DNA from 2 places in the Micromonospora sp. NPDC047134 genome. Region 1 is predicted to be linked to the other one. Evidence: riboswitches for the same ligand, from Rfam matches in the RefSeq annotation. Region 1 holds a riboswitch; the other holds the start of a gene.
What was found. Region 1 has a riboswitch for thiamine pyrophosphate ahead of thiE (thiamine phosphate synthase). Riboswitches for the same ligand answer to the same signal wherever they lie in the genome.
Positions count from the first base shown of each region.

Region 1 (3,176 bases):
TGATGATCTGGACCCGGCCGTCGCGCTCGATGTAGAAGACCCGCCCGTCCTCGGCGATGTCCAGCTCCATCGGGTTGCTGGTGTTGCTGTCCAGCGTCACCTTCTCGAAGTTGGCGGCCCGACCGGCGCCGCAGTCGGCGTGCACCACCCCGGCCGCGGTCTGGATGCCGCCGAGCAGGTGCTGGAGGAACTCGGCGTTGGCGAAGGACTCCTGGGTGTGCCCGCCACCGGTGTACCAGGACCGGCCACCGTCGTAGTTCTGGCACCAGGCGATCGGGTGGTCGTGCCCCATCGCCCCGCTGCCGGGGCTGTAGCTGCGCTCGTCCAGCGAGGCCAGCACCTGCACCTGACGGGCGCGGGGGTTGGTGCGGAAGTTGTACCACTCGTCGAAGCGGGACCACCGGTCCGGCAGGTGCCGGGTCGACTCGTGGGTGGTGTCCTCGACCTTCACGGTGGCGGTCTGGTTGGCCGGGTGGCTGTTGAAGTAGGCCCCGACCAGTTGGCCGTACCAGGCCCAGTCGTACTCGGTGTCGGAGGCGGCGTGCACCCCGACGTATCCGCCACCGGCCCGGATGTAGCGCTCGAAGGCCGACTGCTGAGTGGCGTTGAGCACGTCGCCGGTGGTCGACAACCAGATGACCGCCTTGAACCTGGCCAGGTTGGTGTCGGTGAAGGCCGCACCGTCCTCAGTGGTGACGACGGTGAAGTTGTTCGCGGTGCCGAGCTGTTGGATGGCCCGGATGCCGGCGGGAATCGAGTCGTGGCGGAACCCGGCGGTCTTGGAGAACACCAGGACGGAGAACGGCTCCGCCGCCGCGGCCTGAGCGGTGGTGGGGGCGGCGGCCTGGGTGGTGGTACGGCCGGCGGCCTGGGCGGCTGTGGGGCGGGCGATCGGGAACGGCGCGGCGGTCAGAACGAGTGCCAGGGCGAGTAGCGCCACGGCTAACGGGTCGAGCGTTGCTCGCCCGCGGCTGAGTCGGGGCACGAAGATCTCCTCTTTCCGTGTAGGACGGGTCGGAGCGGACGTCGGTGGCTACTCCGGGTCGGTCCGAGTGCTCGTACCTGACGGTGAGGGTCTGGCTGCCGAGGAACTGAGCCGATCAATCAAATTTCCTTTGATCGATCGGTTTCGGGCAAGACTCATTGATGTAACAGCTTGGTAACGAGGCGTCATCCAATTGGCATGAGTCACTGCGTAACCGGGTCCCTTCTGGTCGCCGGATGAGAGTGAAACGGTGGAGTCCGGCCAGCTCCCGGGGTTGGCCGGGGCGGGTCCGGGGGTTGGCGGCGCAGCCGAAACGACGTACGGTGACACCCAACGAACCCACGGGAGCCCGGTGTACCGGGCTGAGAGGGGGGCTGCCAGCCCCCGACCGTCGAACCTGATCCGGGTAATGCCGGCGCAGGGAGGAGTGTTGCCGTGCCGTCCCTCGGACGACTGCATCTGATCACCGACACTCGACCGGGGCGGGATGCGCTGGCCGTGCTCGCGGCCGTCCTGCCGGTGGCCCACCCCGAGCTGGTGGTCCAGGTCCGGGCCGAGGACGCCGTCACCGACCGGGAGGCGTACGAGCTGACCTGCCGGGTGCTCGCCCGCTGCCGGCCGTACGGCGTCACCTGCCTGGTCAACGACCGCCTGCATGTGGCGTTGGCGGCGGGGGCCGCCGGCGGTCATGTCGGCGCGGAGGACCTGCCGGTGGCGGCGGCCCGGCAGGTGCTCGGCCCGCAGGCGGTGCTGGGCGCCACCGCCCGGGAGCCGGTTTCGGCCGCCGAGGCGGTCGCCGCCGGAGCCAGCTATCTGGGCGTGGGCCCCTGCCACGCCACCACCACGAAGGACGGCCTGCCACCGGCGATCGGGGTGGCCGGCGTCCGGGCGGTGGTCGAGGCGGTCGCCGTGCCGGTGATCGCCATCGGGGGAGTGACGGCGGCGGACGTACCCGGGTTACGGGCCGCCGGCGTGTACGGGGTGGCGGTGGTCGGCGCGCTCTCCGCAGCCGCCGATCCCGCCCACGCCGCAGCCGAGCTGGTCAGGGCGCTGACGTGTTAAGCAGGGGCCCTTCCTATACCGGAGACGTTAAGCGGGGGCCCTTCCTTGCACCGCAGGTGGCGGTGGTGGGGGCGGGGCCGATCGGGTTGGCGATCGCCTGGCGGTGCGCGGCCCGGGGACTGCGGGTAGTGGTGCACGATCCGGCTCCGGGGTCGGGAGCCTCCCAGGTGGCCGCCGGGATGCTGGCGCCGGTGGCGGAGGCGTACTTCGGTGAACACGAACTGACCGGGCTGCTCACCGAGTCCGCTCGACGCTGGCCGGCCTTCGCCGCCGAGCTGACCGAGGCCAGCGGCCTGGACATCGGGTACCGGACTGAGGGCACCCTGATGGTCGGGCTGACCGCCGACGACCTGGCCGAGGCGCGGCGGCTGTGGGCGTACCAGCAGGGTCTGGGTCTGCCGGTGACCCCGCTGCTGCCCTCCCAGTTGCGCGAGCATGAACCGGCGCTGGCCCCCCGGGTTCGCGGGGGTGCCCTCGCCGCCACCGATCACCAGGTCGATCCGCGTCGGCTGGTACCGGCGCTGCGGCTGGCCGCCGAGCGGGCCGGCGCGGTGCTGGTCACCGAGCCGGTGGGGCGACTGTCCGAGGTGTCCGCCGAGGTGACCGTGGTCGCCGCCGGCTGCGGCGCCACCGCCCTGACCGGGCTGCCGGTCCGCCCGGTGAAGGGCCAGGTGCTGCGGCTGCGTACCCCGGACGGCGGCCCGCCGGGCTTCCGGCACGTCATCCGGGGGTACGCCGACGGCGAGCACGTCTACCTGGTCCCGCGCGAGTGCGGTGAGGTCGTGGTCGGTGCCACCGTCGAGGAACGCTCCGACCTGGCGGTCTCCGCCGGTGCGGTGCTGCGGCTGCTGCGGGCCGCAATCGACCTGCTGCCCGAACTGGCCGAGTACGACCTGGTGGAGACGATCGCCGGGCTGCGCCCCGGCACCCCGGACAACGCCCCGATCCTGGGGCCGCTGCCCGACCGCCCGCAGGTGCTGGCGGCCACCGGTCACCACCGGCACGGAATCGTGCTGACCCCGGTCACCGCGGACCTGATCACCGGCCTGATCACCGGGGCGGAAGCGGACGAGTCGATGCTCAGTCCCTTCCGGGCCGACCGGTTCCGTCCGGACAGCAAGGAGGACGA
Region 1 is NZ_JBEYUI010000018.1:71,667-74,842, forward strand. Features, by position in the region: gene ABZ795_RS21095 (ThuA domain-containing protein) at 1-985, opposite strand, end outside; TPP riboswitch at 1,317-1,426, shown strand; gene thiE (thiamine phosphate synthase) at 1,421-2,047, shown strand; gene thiO (glycine oxidase ThiO) at 2,104-3,176, shown strand, end outside.

Region 2 (3,176 bases), on a different contig from region 1:
GGCCACCGCGAAGGTGGCCGGGGCGAACCGGAAGGCGAATCGGCGCCCGAAGACACCGGCCTGCATCGAGATCAGCTTGAGGTCGACCATCGGCCCCACCACCAGGAAGACCAGTCGGGAGGTCAGGGAGAACTGGGACAGCGAGGCCGCCACGAAGGCGTCCGCCTCGGAGCAGAGCGACAACAGTACGGCGAGAATCGCCAGCACCAGGACGGACAGCCAGGGGTTGTCGGCGAGGGTCTGCAACCATCGTTCCGGCACCAGGACGTTGATGCTGGCGGCGGCCATCGCACCGAGCACCAGGAAGCCACCGGCCTGGGTGACGTCGTGCCGGACGGCGGCCCAGAAGGCCCGACCCCGGCGGGGGTCCTCCAGCTCCGGTCGGCGCGGCATCCTGATCCACTCGGTGCGACCCAGTCGCAGCCACAGCCAGCCCATCACCATGGCCACCACGAGGCTGGCCAGGCCTCGGGCGAGGACCATCTCGAGGTTGTTCGGGAAGGCGACCGCGGTGGCGGTCAGCACGATCGGGTTGACCGCCGGTGCGGCCAGCAGGAAGGCCAGGGCGGCGGCCGGGGTGACCCCCCGGCGGATCAGGGAACCGGCGATCGGTACGGAGCCGCACTCGCAGCCGGGCAGCACCACCCCGGCCGCGCTGGCCGCCGGTACCGCCAGGGCCGGGTGTCGGGGCAGCGCCCGGGCCCAGAACGACCGGGGTACGAAGACCGCGATCACGGCCGAGAGCAGCACTCCGAAGACCAGAAAGGGCACCGCCTGCACCATGATCGAGACGAACACGGTGGTCCAGGTCTGCAGGCGCGGATCGTCCAACGCCCCGGCCAGCGGATCACGGAAGATGACCAGCAGGATCAGCAGCCCGGCCAGCACCTCCACGGAGCCGACCCGGTCACCGACCCATCGCCGCAGCACCCCACTGCCCGGCTGAGGCACGGGGTCGGTGGCGGTGCCGGTCGGACCGTTCTGCGGTTCGTCGACCGGTACGGCTTGATTCGTGTCTGTGCTCACCCTGCCGTCTCTTCACCCCGATGGTTCGGCGGGCTGAGAGTACCGGCCGGGGACGGTGAGGTCGATGGATGTCGGCCAAACGGGGGGATCCGCCGGGTGGGCGTACCCCCTTGGCGACCTCGACCGGGCCGCACCCGGCCCGACCTGCTAGATCACGTTGCCTGTTGATCTTTAAAGGTGTTAGCGTCGGCGAGACAACTTCACCTCCGACAGGGGAGCGCACAGCGCTGAGAGTGCGGGTTCGCCCGCAGACCCTCCGTACCTGATCTGGGTAATGCCAGCGCAGGGAGTTCGGTCCACCTCCTGCCCGCCACGGCCCGGTGCCGTCGGGCGCGGCGTGCGTCTTACCTGGTTCGACACTGGACTGGGAGCAATCATGAGCCAACCGACCACCAACCGGTGGCGCACCATCGACATCGTCGTGGCCGCAGTGATCGCGGTCGCCTTCGGCGTGATCTTCTGGGCCTGGGGCGCGGTCTGGCGGGTCGCGGACCCCGCCTTCGCCTTCTTCCCGGCCAGCCAGGCCATCATGTACGGGGTCTGGCTGGTCCCGGCGGTGCTCGGCGGGCTGGTGATCCGTAAGCCGGGTGCCGCGCTGTTCTGCGAGGCGGTCGCGGCTACGGTCTCCGCACTGCTGGGCTCGGAGTGGGGCGGTGTCACCATCGTCCAGGGTCTGATCCAGGGTCTCGGTGCGGAACTGGCCTTCGCCGCCTTCCGGTACCGCTCCTTCCGGCTGCCGACCGCACTGCTGGCCGGCGCGCTGACCGGTCTGGGTGCCGCCCTGTTCGACTTCTTCGTCTGGAACACCGCGTACGAGCTGGGCAGCTACCGGATCCCGTACGCGCTGCTCACCGTGGTCAGCGCCACCGTGGTAGCCGGCGCCGGCGGCTACGCCCTCACCAAGGCGCTCGCCGGCACCGGCGTCCTGGACCGCTTCCCCGCCGGCCGCAACCGCCCCCTCGTCTAACACCACCCTTCACTCCTGTTGATCAAGAGGTTTGCGTCTGGCGAGCCGCGATTCCAGACGCAAACTTCTTGATCACCGCAACGATCGGGGGTGGGGGTTGGGAAGCAGTGAGGGGAGGAGAGGAGTGGTGGGGGTGGGTGGGGTTTGGGTGCGGGGGTTTGGGTGGCGGCATGCGGGGCGGCGGGCCTGGGCCCTGCGGGGGGTGGACCTGCGGGTGCGGCGGGGCGAGCGGGTGTTGCTGCTCGGGCCCTCCGGGGCGGGCAAGAGCACTCTGCTGGCGGCGCTGGCGGGGCTGCTGCCGGAGGACTCCGGTGAGCAGGAGGGCACCATCGAGATCGACGGTCGCCCCCCGACCGAGACCCGGGAACGGGTCGGCATCGTCTTCCAGGATCCGCAGTCCCAACTCGTCATGGCCCGCAGCGGCGACGATGTGGCGTTCGGGCTGGAGAACCGGGGGGTACCGGCGGCCCAGATCTGGCCCCGGGTGGACGAGGCGCTGCACCGGGTCGGGTTCCCGTACCACCGGGACCGCCCCACCGCGGCACTCTCCGGCGGCGAACAGCAGCGGCTGGCCCTGGCCGGGGCCCTAGCACTCCGCCCCGACCTGCTGCTGCTCGACGAGCCCACCGCCAACCTCGACCCGGCCGGGGCGGACCTGGTCCGCACCGCGATCGCCCGCGCGGTCGGCGGCGACACCACCCTGATCCTGGTCGAGCACCGGATCTCCGACGCCCTGCCCCTGGTGGACCGGGTGGTGGTACTCGAACCCGGCGGCGGGGTGCGGGCCGACGGCCCACCGGATCAGGTCTTCGCCGCCCACGGGGACGCCCTGGCCGCCGAGGGGGTCTGGGTGCCGGGCCGCCAGCTTCCCCCGCGCCAGGCCACCACCCCGGCCGGCGAGGTGTTACTCACCGCCGACGGGCTCGGCCAGCCGCCCCGGCTGGCCTCCACCGATCTGACCGTACGCGCAGGTGAGGCGCTGGCCGTGCTCGGTCCCAACGGTGCCGGCAAGTCCACCCTGGCGTTGCTGCTCGGCGGACTGGGCAAGCCGGGTACCGGACGGCTGTCGGCCAGCGCGGAGCTGGCCGGGGCGGACGCCCACCGGCCACCGCACCGCTGGCGCGCACCGGCACTGGCCCGCCGGATCGGCTCGGTGTTCCAGGATCCGGAGCACCAGTTCGTC
Region 2 is NZ_JBEYUI010000019.1:66,642-69,817, reverse strand. Features, by position in the region: gene ABZ795_RS21695 (permease) at 1-951, opposite strand, end outside; TPP riboswitch at 1,228-1,333, shown strand; gene ABZ795_RS21690 (ECF transporter S component) at 1,403-1,993, shown strand; gene ABZ795_RS21685 (ABC transporter ATP-binding protein) at 2,127-3,176, shown strand, end outside.
Region 2: another riboswitch for thiamine pyrophosphate. It lies ahead of ABZ795_RS21690 (ECF transporter S component); the one in region 1 lies ahead of thiE (thiamine phosphate synthase).